Linked DNA regions of Cecembia calidifontis. The protein of the gene in region 2 binds, or shares a complex with, the protein of the main gene of each other region. Links are inferred from orthologs where the notes say so. Each region holds a gene or a part of one and is shown on either strand. Other genes may lie near its edges. The genes, in order: rny and pnp.

Region 1 (13,292 bases), 1.6 Mb from region 2 along the record:
TTATCGCTGCCAAAAGTATGATCAACTGCCAACCCCAGAAATTGATCCAGCTTAGGGCTTTGCTCCACATGGGAGCCTTCAATAGCCTCGGCATGGAATAATAAATCCCTGCAAAGATGGCATTACCTACAAAGGCAAAAATCACCGCATTGGTATGGAGCGGCCTGATTCTTCCGAATGTGGTGTAGGGATTTCCCAAGTTGGCTTCAGGCAGAAAGAGCTGTATGGCTGCTATCAGACCTACCAACATACCGACGAGGCCCCATGCTACGGTGGCGACCCCGAAGTACTTTACGATCTTGTTGTCGTAATTGAACTGTTCCAGTGTTGTTCCTGACATACTTACTTCGATTTAGTTGATGGTACTTTTTTTTCTTTTGTTTTTTGTTCGTTATCAAATAGGATCCTGATTGCAGGGGTATGGCTGTCCTCAAACTGTCCTCCTTTCATCGCCCGGAAAAAGAGAAAGAGAAAGCTCCCCGCGAGGATTAAACTGATTGCTATCAATATGAATATTACTTCCATGTTTACCAGATTTTTGATTTTAAGCCTCTTTTATAGGCCAGGTAATTTGTTGTCAAGGTGGTGAAAACCACCACAGAAATACTGCTGATTGGCATCAGAATGGCACAGAACACCGGGCTAACCAAGCCCTGAACCGCAAAATAGACGCCCACGATATTGTAGGAAAAGCTAAGCCCAAAGCTAGCCTTGATGATGTTTCTGCTTGTTTTAGTGAAATTCAGAAATTCAGGAAGCTTATTGATCATGCCCGCATCCATGATGGCATCCGAAGCAGGTGAAAAATTAGTCACCTTATCTGTGATCGCTATCCCTACTTTACTCTCTTTCAATGCCCCGGCGTCGTTGAGCCCATCACCCACCATAAGGGTAAGCTTTCCTTCATTATTTAACCTTTTGATATAGGTCAATTTATCTTTGGGCCCTTGATTGAAAGTCATCTTGATTTTTTCCCCAAAGACTTTGTGCAGGTTATGTCTTTCATGATCCTGATCCCCGGAAAGCAGATGGACTTCTTTCTCTTCCTCAATAGCTGAAATAACCCTATCTACCCCCTCACGCAGACCGCTCTTGATAAAGAAATACCCGAGGACGGTATCCTCCACTGCGAAAAAAACCAAATTGCCCCCATCGGGTAAGTTTTTCTTATCTGCCCCCACAAACTCCGCAGAACCCAATCTAATCTCTTGGGACTTGTATTTGGTCTTTAGACCCTTGCCGGTCACCTCTACTACATTATCCTGTAAGCTCACAGCCCTGATTCCGTCCAACCAGGCATTGATCCTGTTGCTCAGCGCATGGTTGGATTGGTTGACCATAGCTTTTACCAAAGACTTGGATTCATTGGAAAGCGGCTCTCCTTCATAGGTAACAGAGGCTTGTGATGGTGCCGTCAGGGTCCCCGTCTTGTCAAAAATCACCGTATCTATTTTGGCCAATTTTTCTATGACATGGGCATTTTTCAGGTAAAGTTTCCCCTGTCCAAAAACCCTCAGGGTATTGCCCAAAGTAAAGGGTGTGGACATTGCCAATGCACAGGGGCAGGTAATGATCAGTACCGAAGTAAATGCCAATACCCCCATAGATGCCTGACCGGACCAAACCCAGAAAACCAAAGCTGCCAATGCAAGGAATAAGACGATAAAAGTAAATTCCCCTGATATCCTGTTGGCCAGGGACTCAAGTCCATGAGCCTTTTCTTTGTCAAAAGATTCATTGTTCCAAAGGTCTGTCAAGTACCCCTGGGATGGGGATTTTTGGACAGCCAAAGTAATGGCCTTCCCTTTTTGCCGGCCTCCGGCATAGATGAGTTCTCCTTTTTTACGGGAAACAGGTACTTCTTCCCCTGTCACAAAGGAATAATCAATGTAGGCCTCACCTTCTAAAAGGATGCAATCCGCAGGGATGAGTTCGGAATCCCTGACCCTTATGATATCCCCCACATGCAATTTCATCAAGGGAATTACCTCTTCCTCTTCCCTGACTACACGGGTGACCGCAATCGGAAAATAGGATTTGTAGTCCCTATCAAAGGAAAGGGTATCATAAGTCTTTTGCTGATAGTATTTGCCAATCAGGAGGAAAAATAATAACCCCCCCAAAGTATCCATATAACCTTCATTGCCTAAAATAAAAATATCATAAAGGCTGTAACTGAAAAGGGTGACAATGCCTATAGCGATCGGCACATCCATATTCACCGCCTTATTTCGGATGGAAAGCCAAGCCGAACGGTAGTAATCGGTAGCGGAATAAAAAAACACCGGTAATGCCAGGAAAACATTGAGGTAGTTAAAGGTCTTTTTAAAACCTTCTCCCAATAATTCGGCCTCCGAGAAATACTCCGGCAGACTGAAGAGCATCATATTTCCAAAGCAAAACCCGGCTACCGCCAATTTCAGTATCAACTTTTTGTCGGTACTTTGGACTTGCTTCTTTTCGGTATCTGCCAAGTTGATCAATGGCTCATATCCGATTCTGGAAAGCAGTTTAACAAGTTCTTTCAGAGAAATTTTCTCTTGTAAGAATTTGACCTGCACCTTTTTCTTTATAAAATCAACCCTTCCGGATAATACTCCCTGATTAAGTTTGTGCAGGTTTTCAAGTAACCAGATGCAGGATGCACAATGAATCAGCGGAATGTTAAAAGTAATGTGGGTCTCGCCTCCATTTTGGAAGTCAACCAACTTCTTGATGACATCCACATCATCCAAGTAATCAAACTGGTTTTCTTTCGGCGACACCGCTTTCTGGCTGATTCCCGGATTATCCGCTATGTCATAATAATTGCAAAGGTTATTTTCACTTAATACCTCATAGACCAATTGACAGCCGGTACAGCAAAAATCCTTGTCATCGAAATGGAGGATTTCATCCTTACAATCCTCCCCACAATGGTAACAGGATGCAGTTTGCTTATTGGGCAATATATCAGAACGGTTTTGCATTTGACACAAGTTACTGAGCTTCAGAGGGAAAAAACATGACAGAAATCATATTTTAGAATGACTTAATACGACAGATAAAAGGACAGGCGGTCATACCACATCCCGCCACGGTAAAAGTGAAAAAGAACTTTTGCCAGATCTGCCTGGTAATATTTAGTTGTGACAAGGAGGGTACATTTATGCTTGACGGCATAAGACCAAAAATCCCCGATCCTGGTAAAATTGAATTTGATGAAAGAAGTCTCCGCAGTGGACTGGGCAAGCAACTGAACGATTTCCTGCTCTTCTCTTAACTTGGATTTGGGTATGAAGGAAGGAGAGATGATGGTGGCTTTGCAGTCTTTGATGTTGTTTTGAAACAACTCCACAAAATTCCTGATCAATCTGGCTGAGGGCGGTGTTCCGTCATAATGAAAAAGCAGACTTTCAGTTGACATTTCCTTGTCAAAAAGCAAAACCGGAATTTCACATGGCTCCTCTTCCAGTCCTGTTGGCTTTTCCAGTCCATGCAGCCATTCCAAAACCTCAGGAAGGTGGGCAGTGTACAAACTTGGTTCTTCCTGCGGATTGCACATGATTCCTTTTCCACCTTTGCTCAAATGAGCCGGAAATCCAGGAGGTAATTGCTTGCAATAATGCGGATGAATGATTTCTTCCGGCAATGCAAACTTGACCAAGTTTTCGACTTTTCCCTGCATAGCTTCAAATGTTTACTACAAAACTAATTCGGGGCTAATTTTTATGAGGTGACGTAGGGTGGGAGCAAACATGATATTTATCATGTTTTTTAAATATATTCGATAAAAAAAATTAATGGTTCATCTGTCTGAATTTCCCGGGTTTACAGTAAACCTCATTGATAATCATTGATTTTTCTGAATCCTTCACGCCCACAAGAAAATCAAAACTGAAAATTTATTTGGCCAACACCAAAGGATCCTGTTGCAAGAGGTAAACCAAACTTTTGTAGAGTTCCGGATGATACGCCTTGAATTGTTGCGGGATCTCAAAAAAAGACTCTAAGGAAACGGCAAAAAACTCATGGATGTTTTTTGAAGCTGATGGACGGAAAATTGAGTCCTCATTTCGCTTTATCTTAAGTATTTCATTTTTTGCCAACTTTTCATATTGCTGCCATGCACCTGAATTGAAAAAATTGCTTTCCTCGTTTTGGATCTGATTTTCCAATTTAAGGGCATGGGCCATCTCATGGATACCTAAATTAATCCCATTGTTGGGCACCAAAAACCCTTCCACAAAGCTTTTCCATGAAATCACAATAATGCCCAATCTGGGATTGACCTCCCCTTGATGATAGGTTTTGTTGATGGTAGAATAGTAATTGTCCGGATATAAAAGGATTTTTGAGAAGTTTTTTAGTTTGAGATTCCTGAATCCAAAAGTAACCATCACTGCAGTAGCCCCAACCAGCAGTTTCATTTCTCTGCTGATTTCCCTTAACTCACCTCTTGGGATAAATTTTTTAGAGGCTATAAAATAAGCCAGCCTGTCCTTAAATTCATCTTTATGCTTGGCATTCAGGTTTTGGAAATAAGGAAAAAAACGTTCCAACACCGCAACATCTTCTTTTTCAAGAGGCCTTATGCCAAAGAGTAGCCTGATCTCTTGAATAAGTCCTGGAAAGGATTTAAAAAGCTTAAACATTAAAAACATAGCAAGACAAGAAAAAAGGTGCCGCACGGTTGCGGCACCTTAAGGTTAATCGATGAATGAAAATTACTTGGCGTAATTCACCGCCCTCATTTCCCTGATCACGGTGATTTTGATCTGTCCAGGGTATTGCATTTCTTTCTCTATTTTTTGTGAAATATCAAAAGACAATTTGCTGGCAGTCTGATCATCTACATTGTCTGCATCTACCAGCACCCTCAACTCTCTACCGGCCTGCATGGCAAAGCATTTATTTACTCCATCAAAACTCAGGGCAAGGTCTTCCAGCTCTTTAAGACGCTTGATATAGCTGTCCATAATCTCCCTTCTGGCACCAGGTCTGGAGCCTGAAATGGCATCACAGGCCTGTATGATGGGCGAAATCATGGAAGTCATTTCAATTTCATCATGGTGGGCGCCAATAGCATTTACCACTTCAGGATGCTCTTTGTACTTTTTGGCAAGCTCCATACCCAAAATCGCATGCGGTAATTCCGCCTCTTCAGGCCATACCTTACCGATGTCATGAAGCAATCCCGCCCTTTTGGCCAATTTTGCATTCAGCCCTAACTCTGCCGCCATAGTAGCACAAAGTTTTGCAACTTCCCGGGAGTGCTGCAACAAATTCTGACCATAAGAAGACCTGAACCTCATCCTTCCTACCATTTTTATCAGTTCAGGATGAAGGCCGTGAATACCAAGATCAATACAGGTCCTCTCTCCGATTTCCACGATTTCCTCTTCAATATTCTTCTCGGTCTTTGCTACTACCTCTTCAATCCTGGCCGGGTGAATCCTTCCATCCTGCACCAGCCTATGAAGAGACAATCTAGCGATTTCCCTCCTCACCGGGTCAAAACCGGAAATGATAATCGCCTCGGGTGTATCGTCCACAATGATTTCCACTCCGGTAGCCGCCTCTAAAGCACGGATATTCCTTCCTTCCCTACCGATAATTTTCCCTTTGATATCATCCGACTCGATGTTGAAGACCGACACACAGTTCTCTATGGCATGCTCAGTAGCTGTCCTCTGTATGGTGTCCAATACGATCTTTTTTGCCTGCTTGGTGGCAGTAAGCTTGGCTTGGTCCAATATGTCTTTGATCTGCGAAGAAGCCTTGGTCGTAGCTTCATCTTTCAGCATTTCCACCAATTGTTCCTTGGCTTCTTCCTTGGTTAGACCGGCAATCTTTTCAAGATCTGATATACGCTGATTGGTTATTTTATCCAGTTCTTCTTTTTTCACCTGTACGGCATGAAGCTGGGCATTGAGGTTTTCTTTTTTACTGTCCAGCTCAGCCTCTTTTCTTTTGATAATTTCGATTTCCTTGGAAAGTGCCTGTTCCCTTTGTTTGATTTTGTTTTCGTTGGTAATGATGATGTTCTTCTTCTTGTTTACCTCCTCCTCAAACTCGGATTTCAATCTCAGGTACTTTTCCCTGGCTTCCAGTATCCTGTCTTTCTTCAATGCCTCAGCATTGATCTCTGCTTCACGGATGATGCTTTTGGCTTTCTCTTTGGCATCAGCCTCAATTTTTTTACTGTTATTTTTGATAAACAGGCTGGCTAAAAAGGCCCCTATTCCTAGGCCTATTACACCTGAAATAATAATGTACAATGAATCTCCCATAGGTATATGATATATATTTTACCTACCGGAAAAGAAAAACGCCCTGGAAATGAGTGATGGATTAATTATAAAAGTGAAATGAGCTGTTCATTGATCTGCATGACCTTAGAACGGACCAATTCGCTGTCTTCTGCGTTGATTTTATCCTGTTCCATGGACTCGATCATACAATCGAAGGCTACCATAGCCAATAAGTCCTGCTTGTCATCCAAACCAAACTCCTCTTTATATCTTTTGATTTTTTCATTAATCAATTTGCCTGCATGTCTGATTTTGGCTTCATCCTCAGTCTTCACCTTCATGGGATATTCCCTGTCGCCGATTTTTAACCTTATAGAAAGTGTTTCCATTTTATTCAGACAAGTAGGCGATGATATTATCGATTTCCTTTATATAATTATTGATCTTTTCCCTCAATTCGGCAGATTCTGCATCTTCCACCGGTAAGCTATCTACAAGTTTAGCTATTTTAATTTGATTTTTAAAATCCTCCAACATTCTCTCTTTTTCTTCCAGCTTGTTACGAAGCACAAATACTTCCTCTTTCAGGGCGTGATTGTCCTGTTCAAGTTGATTTAATTTTTTCTCCACTTGGGAGACAAGCTTTTCCAAATGTTGGAGTTCTTCGTGAATCATGGTTATTTTCTGATAAATGCCCCTACTTCGTTTTCAAAGCTTTGGATTAATCTGCCCATGGTCTTATCGATCACTTTGTCTGTCAAGGTCTGCTCAGTATCCTGCAGGTAAAAACTCAAAGCATAGGCCTTTTTCCCTGCTTCGATTTTGTCCCCCTGATACACATCAAATACCCCGATACGCTGCAATAGCTTTCCTCCAGCTTTGATGGCTACTTTTTTGATCTGATCAAATGATACCGACTTGTCAATTACCAATGACAGATCTCTTCTTACTTCCGGGAATTTGGAAATTTCCACGTACTTTTTCAAGCCTTTTGCCTTTTTCATCAGCAAATCCCAATCCAACTCAGCATAAAGCACTTCTTGCCTTACCTCTGCCAACTTGGTAATTTCTTCTTGAAGCAAACCAATTTGACCAAGTTCTTTGGTGCCCATGCTTAACTTCAAGGCATAATCAAATGGGGCTGAATGTACAATTTCCACATCTGGATTGTCGATCCCCAATTTTTCCAAAATCAGTTCGACCACGGCAAACAGATCCGGGAAGGACACCGCCTTGGAAACTTGCCTCCAGCTTTCTGCCCCGGTATCACCCGTCAAAAACAAAGCCAATCGTTTTCCTTCCTGATATCCTTCCTGAGTTTTGGAATAAACAGTCCCGAACTCGAACAATTTAAGGTCTTTTTGTCTTCGGTTGATATTGTAGGCCAAAACCTCCAATCCGGAAAACAAGAGGGTCTGGCGCATCACACCAAGATCTTCAGAAAGTTTATTGTAAATCTCCACGTTTTGCCCCGGATCCAAGTATCCGGATTTTTCGGTATAAACCGGCTTGGTCAGGGAATTGGTGATGATTTCATAGTAACCCAAAGAGGACAGCAATTCGCTCAACCTGTATTGGATTTTGTTGAAGTCCTTAATAGGATGCTCGGCCAGATAATCGGCCTTTAGATTTTCGGAAAGTTCCACATTGTCAAATCCGTAGATCCTCAAAATCTCCTCAATCACATCCGCCTCTCTCTCCACATCCACCCGGTAAGGCTTCACGGATACTTTCAGATGTGTTGCTGTTTCCTCCAAACATTGGATCTCAAGGTTTTCCAGTATTTCCTTGATCAGTTCTTTGGGCAGTTCTTTACCGATCAATCTCTTGATATTGGCAAAACTCACTTCAATCTCGCGATCCTTAACAGGATGGGGATAAACATCAATGATATCGGAAGAAATCTCCCCTCCTGCAATTTCCTGGATCAACATCGCCGCTCTTTTCAGAGCATATACCGGCATATTGGGATCTGTTCCCCTTTCAAAACGGAAAGAAGCATCGGTTTTAAGCCCATGAAACTGCGAACCCTTTCGGATTACATCGGGAGAGAAATAAGCTGATTCGAGGAAAATAGAAGTGGTTTCATCAGATACACCGGAGTCTTTTCCCCCGAAAATACCTGCTATACAAAGCCCGCCTTTTTCATCACAGATCATCAGTTCTTCCCCCGAAAGCTTTCGCTCTTTTTCATCCAAAGTGACAAAGGTTGTGTCTTTGGGAAGTTTTTTTACAAAGATTTTCCCTCCACTGATCTTGTCAGCATCAAAAGCATGTAAGGGCTGTCCCAAATCATGGAGAATAAAATTGGTAATATCGACGATATTGTTGATCGGCTCCAGATCCAAAGCCTTAAGGTAGTTTTGCAACCATTCCGGAGAAGGGCCGACTTTCACATTGGAAATGGTCAACCCCGCATATCTTGGGCAATCTGCGGCATCCTCCACAGTCACAGGAATTACCCTTGAATTATTGTCCGATTTGAACCCTTCCACAGATGGGATACAGATTTCCCTTTTTAAAAGTGCTTTCAGATCACGGGCCACACCCAAATGGGAAGCTGCATCGGCCCTGTTGGGCGTCAGACCGATTTCCAGTACATGATCTCGGACTACCTCAAAATATTCAGACGCCGGCGTACCATTAGGAAGATCCGTATCCAAAACCATGATACCGGCATGGCTTTCACCTATACCGATTTCATCCTCTGCACAGATCATTCCCTGGGACATTTCTCCACGGATTTTTGCTTTCTTGATTTCGAAAGGTTCACCTGAAATGGGATATAAGGTACAGCCTTCTTTGGCCACCACCACTTTCTGGCCTTTGGCTACATTGGGAGCTCCACATACGATCGGAACTACCTGGTCTCCAATATCCACTGTAGTGACGCTGAGTTTATCCGCATTGGGATGCCTTTCACAGGTCAGCACCTCTCCTATCACTACCCCATCCAAACCGCCTTGGATGGATTCAAAAATTTCGATGCCTTCGACCTCCAATCCACTCCCTGTCAAAAGGGCTGCTATCTCTTTGGGTGATTCTTCAAAATGGATAAAATCCTTTAATCTATTGACGGATATCTTCATGTATACTCTTCAGTTCAGAACAAGGCACAAATTTAAGAGAATTGCCTTAGCTAAGAAGTGGATGCCTGAAAAATGTAAAAAGCAAGAATTAAAATAAAAAATATCTAAAAAGTAGAAAGGTAAATAGATGAAATATAATTGAACCAGAAAAACAACTGCACTTAACTTTTAGTGATTCTTTATCACTAAAATAAAAGTAAAAACAAACAAGATATCCTAATGTTTTAAACTATAAATTAAATGTACCATTCTTAATATCTGAAAATCTTTTATCTCGATAAAATTCCAAACGGTAATTCATTTTTTAAAATGTATTCTCCACTAAATATTAACCCATTGTTCTAGTTGAAACTATGTATAAATAATATGTGCATCAGCTTGATTTTTAATAAATTAAGGTTGCTTACAAGAACCTACTAAAACAAGCCCATGCACGATATTAAGTCTAATTCCGACAAAGTTTTCTAAACTATCAAATCTCTCAATTTATCTGTTTTTGACATTTCCGGCAATCTTTCCAGACCAGGACCAATGCCTGAATTCTCTGATTTAGAAGTAATTGCGTTAAGCCTGACTGCTGAATACATGTCTTGTGACAGTGAAAACTGGCTTTTCAATAAGATCAGGTCTGATTATTCAACTTCTTTTCCAAACATCATTGACAGATCAAGGTACAACAGAAGGAAAAAGGCCCTTTTCGGAGTTATTGATCTTGTCAGGAGAAGGCTTTCAGAACGGTTTCTGGAATTCGAGGATTACTTTATCATTGACTCAATGCCCTTGGAAGTATGTAAACTCTCGAGAGAAAAACGTTCCAAAATCTGTTCAGAAGCCTATGAGACATCTCCTGAAAAAGGTTACTGTGCCTCCCAGAAAATGTACTTTTTTGGCTATAAGATACAGGGAGTATGCTCAGTGAACGGTGTTTTCCAGTCTATCGAGCTCACCAAAGCCAATGTCTATGATCCGACATTCCTTCAGGAAATTAACTCCCAACTATCTGATTGTGTGCTCATTGGTAACAAAGGCTATTTGTCTTCATCTATTCAGCTTGAACTTTTCCATACAGCAGATATTAGGCTTGAGACTCCCATTAGGTCAAACCAAAAGAACCATTTCAAACAGCCTTGGATATTCAGGAAGGCAAGGAAAAGATTGGAAACTCTTTATTCACAGCTATGTGACCAGTTCTTGATCAGAAGGAATTATGCCAAAACATTCAATGGATTCAGAAAAAGAATTCTTGTCAAAATAACAGCACTTACCCTCATACAGTTTATCGATAAATTTGAATTCAACCGACCAATAAATAACTTAAAGGTTGCAATTATTTAATTAGCACAACGGATAAATATTATTTATTTTTTCTTTAAGAAAAGCTCAAGGAAGAAAATTAATTACAAAATCAACTAAAACTGCTTGCATTTTAAATTTTATTCTGTAAATTTATTTCATAATTTAAATATTCATATTATGAAAGGCTTTTACCTTATAAAGTTACAACTTAACCTTTTAAAGGTATTTTTTATGATTAACTTTTGTATGGTTTTTATTTTTACTTCATTTGCTCAAAACGGTGTTATTATTAGTGGCCCGACTGAAGTTTGCCCCAACAATACCTCACCTATTCCCGGTGGTCCAAGTGGACACCATTACAGTGCTGAATTTCGACAGTTTGGGTCTGTGGTTAATTGTAGTTGGTGGCAATGGTGGGTTATTGATGATGGATTTGTTATAGCGGGAGGCCAAGGAAATAATTTTAATTATAATTTCTTAGATGTTGGTCAATACACAGTCCAATTTACCGCAAGTGGTTGTGGCCTAAATGGTCCAACTAATTTTACAAAAACTATTAACATCAACGTTTCAGTTAAAATGCCAAATCCAATAACAGGCCCAAATTTAATTTGCAGCCCTGGCCAAACTTTGTCATTTGAAAGCTATCCTGGACTTGACATGAGTGACCCAGCTTGTGTTTACCATTATGAGTACTATTGGACTGCGCCAGCCGGTTGGAGCATTAATGGAGGTGGAGATACATTTTTTGGACATGGTAATACAGCAGAAATTACTCCTCCGGCAAATACTCCAAACGGCACCTATAATATTTCAATCCAAGCAACTATACCCAAACCCCAAAGTACAGCACCTCCTCCTAATAATTCATTTCTTAGTGAGCCAAGAAACTATAGTATAACAATTGGCCCGTTTAATTCCTCGGTAGTTCAGGTACAAGGTGCAGTTCAGATATGTAATGGCAATGCTTATACTTACACAGCTAACGTTCCACAGGGACACCAAAATAATTATTCATACAGTTGGGCTTATCCTTCGGGATGGATAGTTCAAAACACCTCCCAGAATACGATTCGACTTTTTGTTCCATCAAATAACAATTCTTATGGCCCTGTACGGGTATCAGTAAATAATGGGTGTGGTCCTTCCCAATTGACAGGAATCACAACTTTCCCTGGTATGAACTGCAACTTTATGATGGCGGAGAATTTCAAAATATATCCCAATCCTTCGGATGGAGAATTAAATGTGGAATATGACTGGTCTAATGTAATTAAATCAGACATTGAATTCAAGGATTTAAAAGCTGAAAATTTACCTGAGTTTTTAATAGAAATTTTTGACATAGACCAAAAAATAGTAAAAGAAGAAATTTCCAAATCAGGAAAAATCCGAATGGAAACATATAATTTTAAATCAGGCACCTATTTTCTTCATATTCACTTTGGCAATGAAATTTTAAGAAAACAGATCAAGATAAAGTAACTGCATGATTTCTACAACTAATTATAGCTTAATCTAGTATGAAAATTTTAAAAAATATCTCGTCGCTTTTTATTTTGTTTGTAATTTCCGGTTTTTCAAACCATGTAGCTGCCCAGGAAGAGGCTGAAGTTTTTACAGCCAAGAATGTAGTTTATGCGGAACTATTGGGAAATGCAGGTTTATATGCTGTGAATTATGGCAGGATTTTTTATCAAAAAGACAAGTTAAAACTAATGGGAGGCTTAGGTTTTTCAATGATACCCCTGAAAGGTTTTGAACCCTTTTACCCTAATTTCTGGTCACCTGTGATCCCTGTCGAATTCTCGGCTTTCTGGGGAAAGTCACGGCATCATTTGGAATTAGGGATAGGTAGTTATGTTTTTCAGAATCGTAAATATTGGTTTGATCCAGAATTTCCTCCGACATATATACGGGAAATAGTACATTGGGACACATCTGTAACTATGAGGATCGGCTATAGGTATCAAAAACCTGAAGGAGGATTTTTTTTCAGGGCAGGATATACTCCCAGGGTTGATTTTACGAGCTTCGAATTTGCACAAGAAACAGTTCAATTTGTTCCATTCAGTGTAGGGATCAGCTTTGGAAAAAGTTTTTGAGGGATAAGATCTTTGTGAATTAATTCTACTTACCCGCGTTCCTAAATTCCTTGGTGTGTACCAGTTGGCTCTCATGACCTGAAAAATTTAAAAAGCAAAAATTAAAATAAAAACAAACAAGATAACCTAATGTTTTAAACTATAAATTAAATGTGCCATTCTTAATGTCTTAAAATCTTTTATCTCGATAAAATTCCAAACGGTAATTCATTTTTTAAAATGTATTCACCACTAAATATTATTTTTTCTTTAAGAAAAGCGTATCGATGAAAATTAACTCCAAAATCAACTAAAAGTACTTGCATTTTAAATTTTTATTCTTTATACTTGTTTAAAATTCAAATATACATATTATGAAAGGGTTCAACCTTATAAAGTTATATCTTAACCTTTTAAAGGTATTTTTTATGATTAACTTTTGTATGGTTTTTATTTTTACTTCATTTGCTCAAAACGGTGTTATTATTAGTGGTCCGACTGAAGTTTGCCCCAACAATACCTCACCTATTCCCGGTGGTCCAAGTGGACACCATTACAGTGCTGAATTTCGACAGTTTGGGTCTGTGGTT
Region 2 (5,778 bases):
ATAGACTGTCTGATCCACCAAACAGCATAAGAAATGAACTTGAAACCTCTGGTCTCATCAAATCTTTGAGCTGCTTTAATCAGACCCAAGTTCCCTTCATTGATCAAATCACCTAGGGAAAGACCTTGATTTTGGTACTGCTTGGCAACAGAAACCACGAATCTAAGATTGGCCTTTGTCAGCTTTTCCAGCGCCAACTGATCCCCTTCACGGATTCTTTTGGCTAAAATAACTTCCTCATCAGCGGTAAGGAGATCCACCTTACCGATTTCCTGAAGATATTTATCAAGGGACTGACTCTCCCTATTGGTAATCTGTTTGCTAATTTTTAGCTGCCTCATTCGAGAATATAATTTTTATCAGTTAAGACACAATTTATAACAGAAATTCAATCAATTAAAGTTCAAAGTAATCAAATACTTACAAAACTTAATCTTTTTTATCTGATTTTTCTGGTTTAGGCAACAAAACCTTTCTTGAAAGTTTGAATTTACCCGTCTTTTTATCGACATCTATCAATTTAACCATGATTTCTTCTCCTGGCTCCAAAACCCCTTCCATATTTTCAAGTCTTTCCCACTTGATTTCTGAAATGTGAAGCAATCCATCCTTACCCGGCATAAATTCTACAAACGCACCAAAAGGCATAATGTTTTTCACTTTTCCGGTATACACCTCGCCTATTTCTGGTTGCGCTACAATAGCTTTGATCCTGGAGATGGCACCGTTCATAGAATCCTGGTTATTGGCGAATATATTGATCTTGCCCATGTTATCTTTTTCTTCAATAACAATGGTAGCACCGGTATCTTTCTGAATTTCCTGAATCACTTTACCACCTGGACCAATTACCGCACCGATCAATTCTTTTGGAATTGTCATGTTAAAGGATCTTGGTGCATGAGGTTTAAGGTCTGGTCTTGGTGCAGCAAGCGTCTTGGTGATTTCATTCAAGATATGTAACCTGCCTTCTTTGGCCTGGTACAGGGCTTCTTTCAACACACTATAATCCAAACCTTCCACTTTCAGGTCCATTTGGCAGGCAGTAATTCCTTTGGATGTGCCGGTTACCTTGAAATCCATATCGCCAAGATGGTCTTCGTCACCCAATATATCAGAAAGGATGGCGTACTTACCTGTTTTGGCATCGGAGATCATCCCCATAGCAATACCGGTTACAGGTGCTTTGATGGGGACCCCTGCGTCCATAAGGGCGAGAGAACCCGCACAAACGGTAGCCATGGAAGAAGATCCATTAGATTCCAGTATATCAGAAACTACCCTAATGGTATAAGGGTTTTCATCATCATGGGGCATTACTTTTTTTAGAGCCCTCATGGCGAGGTTTCCGTGACCTACTTCTCTACGTCCAGGACCTCTGTTGGGTTTTACCTCCCCTGTAGAAAATCCTGGGAAATTATAATGAAGAAAAAATTTGCTGAACCCAGAAATTACCGCACCGTCTATTAATTGCTCATCCAACTTGGTCCCTAGGGTACAAGTTGTTATAGATTGCGTTTCTCCCCTGGTAAAAATAGCAGAACCATGGGCTGAAGGAAGATAATCTACCACAGACCAAATAGGTCTGATTTCATCCAGATTTCTGCCATCCAGTCTTTTCTTTAAGTTTAATGTAAGATTTCTTGCTGCTTCCTTGTGGATCTTGGCAAAATAAGGACCTATCAACGATGCTTCAAATCCGTGCTCTTCGCCAAGGCTTTCGACAAATGCATCTTTTATGGCTTTGATGCGTTCCGATCTTTCAGCTTTGTTTGCAATTTGAAGGCTAACAGTTTCATAACATTTTTGATACAGCTCAGCATGCATTTTTTCGAAAAGTGCCGGGTCCGATTTTTCATGTACATACTCCCTCTTCTTCTCTTTTCCCACCGCAATGGTAAGCTCTTTTTGTACCAAGCAATGTTTTTTGATTTCCTCATGGGCGAACTGAAGCGCTTCAACCATCTCATCTTCAGATATTTCGCTGGCCTCACCTTCTACCATAAGGATATATTCCAAAGAACCTGCAACAATAAATTCGAGTGTTGCGTGCTCCAATTCTGCCGGTGTTGGGTTGATTTTAAGTTCACCATTGATTTTTGCTACCCTCACTTCGGAAATAGGTCCATTGAAAGGGATATCAGAAACCGCCAACGCTGCGGATGCAGCCAAACCAGCCAAACAATCAGGTAAAACTTCTGAATCTGCAGACATCAAAGTAATATTTACTTGCGTATCTGCATGGTAATCATCCGGGAAGATGGGCCTGATGGCTCTATCCACCAAACGGCTGATCAAAATTTCATAATCAGAAAGTCTGCCTTCTCTTTTCAAAAATCCACCTGGGATTTTTCCCGATGCAGCAAACTTTTCTTGGTAATCTACTGAAAGAGGCAGAAAATCTACGCCTTCCAATACTTCCTTTTTTGCAACTACAGTTGCCAAAAGCATAGCTTTCCCCATTCTTACTACAACTGAACCGTCAGCTTGTTTGGCTAAGGCACCAGTCTCAATTGTAATTTCTCTTCCATCCGCTAAGTGAATGGACTTGGTAATCAAATTAGGTAACATAGAATTTTGTTAAGAATAATGTAGTAAAGATTTAAAAGTAAGGCTTAATATCAGGGGGAAATAAAAAAGTAAGGTTCTCTCCATGAGAACCTTACATTGAGTTGTAATTATTTACGTATTCCGAGTTCTGCAATCACAGCTCTGTATCTTTCAATATCATTTTTAACAAGATAGTTGAGCAATCTTCTTCTTTTTCCGACAAGTTTCATCAAACTTAGTCTGGATCTGTGATCTTTTTTGTTGGACTTCAAGTGCTCAGTCAAATGCTGAATCCTGAAAGTGAACAACGCAATCTGAGATTCCGGTGAACCTGTATCAGTTTCAGATTTTAACCTGCCATGATTTTTGAACAACTCTGCTTTTTTCTCTGAGGTTAAATACATGTCTAGTTAAATTTATTATGTTTTAAAACAGCCACAAAGATAATAACTTTGATTTGATTAAAAAAACACCCGTCAAGTTTTAGAAAATTTTGTTTGGAAACGCTTTCGGAGTTTTTTGAAAAATTCCAAGTACATATCCGCTTCAAACAACCTAGCATCCCTTCTTGCCTGCTTCAAAAAGAAAAAGCCTATAGGCAAAAGGACAATATTTGAAAACCATGTGCCAAATAAAGGATCCGTTATCCCTTCCTTTGCCCATTTTTCGCCTGTGATGGTCAACATATAGTAAATAATGAAAAATATAATGGATACCAAAACGGGCATACCTAAGCCTCCTTTTTTGATAATTGCTCCTAAGGGTGCTCCGATCAAAAACATAACAATACATGCAAAAGCTGTAGTATATTTTTGGTACCAGGCTATCTGAAATCTTCTGTATTCCCTTTCCAAATTATCAATTTGGGCCAATTTGCTGCTAAAGTTATTCTTAATAGACCTGGCATTGTTCATTGCCACAGTGGCACCCCTTGACTTGTAATTAAACTGATCAATAATGGAATCCAATTTTGCCCTCATCTCTGGGGTAAATTCAGTTAGTGTGGCCTGTGCTTTTGGGGCTTGTTTGACGGTGTCAACAGAAATCACCTGTTGACCATTCTCTTGCTGTCTTGGTTGTTGGGCCGACTTTACCCTGCTTATTTTTGCCTCTAACAATTTTTCTGACCCACTGACTTTTTGATCAATTTGAACAGCAACACCCTTGTTTGAAGTCTCATCAACAGCAGCATCCACAATGTCCGTCACAACAGAGTCAGTTCCTGAGCCTGGTATTTCTATCAATTGAACAGAGTCTATTGCGGAAGTTGTTGCGGTAATTTTAGGACTTACAAGCTTATTGGCCTCTCTTTCCCGAATCCTGACTGATCTGAGGGAATCATAGCGGGCTTTTTTCTCTGAAATATCCCTTGGTGGCTTAATTTTTTGATTTCTCCCAAAAAAAGAGTAGGAAGATTCTATTGTGGCGTAATTATAATAAATGATACTGTTCACTTCCCCAGCGATAGAATCAAGTCCCTGTCTGAGTTGCGCAATATTCATGATGGACCTGTTTGTTGACCATAAATCTTCCGGCGTCCTGTTGAGCTGAAATGACTCTAAGTTGAATATCATTTCATTTTGGGAAAAATTAGTCCTGCTAAAATCCACGGGCTTTTCATTTATCCCCCTAGAACTTCTTGATTCTTTGTAAGATACACCATTAAAAAGCACAAGCCTCATATACCTGTCATTCATAAATGACTCCATTCTTCCTGAGTCAGCTAGGATAACATTTGTATTTCCCTGCCCTTCTGAATGATCGTAAATGATAATGTCTTTAAGCCTTACATCATCCAATTTTTGATTAACCTTAATACTATAATTAGGAATCCCAGCATAAAAAACACCTTCTTTGATATCCAAAGCTGGTGATTTCATCCGGATATCATAGAGAAGGCTAAAAGTTTTAAGGTTTACCTTTGGAACCAGATAATTATTGGACAAATAGGCCAAAATGGTTAAAACAACCACAAAAATCCCGATTGGACGAAGGGCCCGAAGAAGGGAAATGCCACTTGCTTTTATGGCTGTAAGCTCAAAATGCTCTCCCAAATTCCCAAAAGTCATCAACGAAGAAAGAAGGACAGCAAGTGGCAAAGCCATGGGGGAAATACTGATCACAAAATAGGAAATCAGTTCCATATAGATCATAAAGCCCAAACCCTTCCCAAATATTTCATCGAAATATTTGAGCATATTGACGGTAAGTAAGATAAAATCTACTACCACAAAGGTCAAAAAGAAGGGCCCTATAAAAGACCCTAATATAAGCTTATCAAGTTTTTTCATTCACTAATGGACCCATCCAATCTTTGTAACGGCAAAATTGAAAATATTATTCAATTTTCCTTCAATAAAAAAAGATTAACCTCCTATGATTTCTTTCAGATGAGTAACCAAGTTTTCCCAAATTGATTCCAATTCCCCATCATCATAAGAGTCACTGTAATCAATTACTTTTAGAAAAAGTGTCTGAGTGAGCTCATTCTCTTCGATTTTGAATTCAATGTAAGAATGATCTGTCTCTTCCGAATTATTGGGATCAAAAAAATCAAATTTTACATGGTAATTGGTCCTCATGGCCACAATCCTGGCATAGTGTTCTTCCCCATCATAATGAAAGATATAATCCTTATCCTCATTGATGGTTACGTTATCAGCAAACCATTCGGATAGTCCGCTTGCTGTGCTTAAATAAGGGAATAAAATCTTCCTTGAAGTATTGATTTGATAATCAGCGACAAACTTATTCTTTACCATAACCATTCAAATTTTGTTCATAAAAAATAACTTTTTTAGACATTTTTGCTTGCAATTATTCGCATAAGCCCTCATATTTGCATTCCCATTTGGCGAGGCAGCTCTGCCAATCGTAATCGGTAGGTTAGAGCGTAGGATCCATATCCGCCGCGGCGGACAGGGGTTCAGCACTCCGTTAAATTTGACAAATTAACATAAACCTGGCGAGGTAGCTCAGTTGGTTAGAGCGCAGGATTCATAACCCTGAGGTCAGGGGTTCAACTCCCCTCCTCGCTACAAGCCCCACTTTTGGGGCTTTTTTATTTTACTCTTTAAGCTATGTTCTGTGTTTACGTACTCTATTCTTTTTCCGCAAACAAACTCTACACCGGCATGACAACCGACCTTATTACCAGATTCAGGTTCCACAATTCAAAATCCACCAAGGGATTTTTCACCACATTTGTAATATAACAAAAAATTCCAT

What was found.
Region 1: pnp (region 2) and rny share a complex: the UniProt entries of both Bacillus subtilis proteins name them as parts of the possible RNA degradosome complex. The link is inferred for Cecembia calidifontis from one-to-one orthologs.

What each region holds. Positions count from the first base shown.
Region 1 is NZ_SGXG01000001.1:2,186,493-2,199,784, reverse strand. Bases 3,990-6,872 are described here. They hold rny (ribonuclease Y), read right to left. Parts: upstream 6,273-6,872; coding sequence 4,707-6,272; downstream 3,990-4,706. Other genes in these bases: BC751_RS09640 (hypothetical protein), read right to left, coding at 6,624-6,872; BC751_RS09645 (cell division protein ZapA), read right to left, coding at 6,338-6,622; BC751_RS09655 (zinc-dependent peptidase), read right to left, coding at 3,990-4,634. Also shown: ccoN (cytochrome-c oxidase, cbb3-type subunit I), read right to left, coding at 1-340; cbb3-type cytochrome oxidase assembly protein CcoS, read right to left, coding at 343-525; BC751_RS09665 (heavy metal translocating P-type ATPase), read right to left, coding at 528-2,969; BC751_RS09660 (hypothetical protein), read right to left, coding at 3,032-3,667; more of BC751_RS09655, read right to left, coding at 3,885-3,989; more of BC751_RS09640, read right to left, coding at 6,873-6,908; pheT (phenylalanine--tRNA ligase subunit beta), read right to left, coding at 6,911-9,322; BC751_RS09630 (IS982 family transposase), read left to right, coding at 9,794-10,657; BC751_RS09625 (T9SS type A sorting domain-containing protein), read left to right, coding at 10,796-12,103; BC751_RS09620 (hypothetical protein), read left to right, coding at 12,142-12,723; BC751_RS09615 (T9SS type A sorting domain-containing protein), read left to right, coding at 13,077-13,292. UniProt on the Bacillus subtilis protein: Endoribonuclease that initiates mRNA decay. Initiates the decay of all SAM-dependent riboswitches, such as yitJ riboswitch. Involved in processing of the gapA operon mRNA, it cleaves between cggR and gapA.
Region 2 is NZ_SGXG01000001.1:3,807,765-3,813,542, forward strand. Bases 1-2,987 are described here. They hold pnp (polyribonucleotide nucleotidyltransferase), read right to left. Parts: upstream 2,572-2,987; coding sequence 430-2,571; downstream 1-429. Other genes in these bases: BC751_RS16350 (sigma-70 family RNA polymerase sigma factor), read right to left, coding at 1-341; rpsO (30S ribosomal protein S15), read right to left, coding at 2,679-2,954. Also shown: BC751_RS16365 (LptF/LptG family permease), read right to left, coding at 3,027-4,841; BC751_RS16370 (START-like domain-containing protein), read right to left, coding at 4,917-5,312; BC751_RS22590 (GIY-YIG nuclease family protein), read left to right, coding at 5,631-5,765. UniProt on the Bacillus subtilis protein: Involved in mRNA degradation. Catalyzes the phosphorolysis of single-stranded polyribonucleotides processively in the 3'- to 5'-direction. Necessary for competence development in Bacillus subtilis.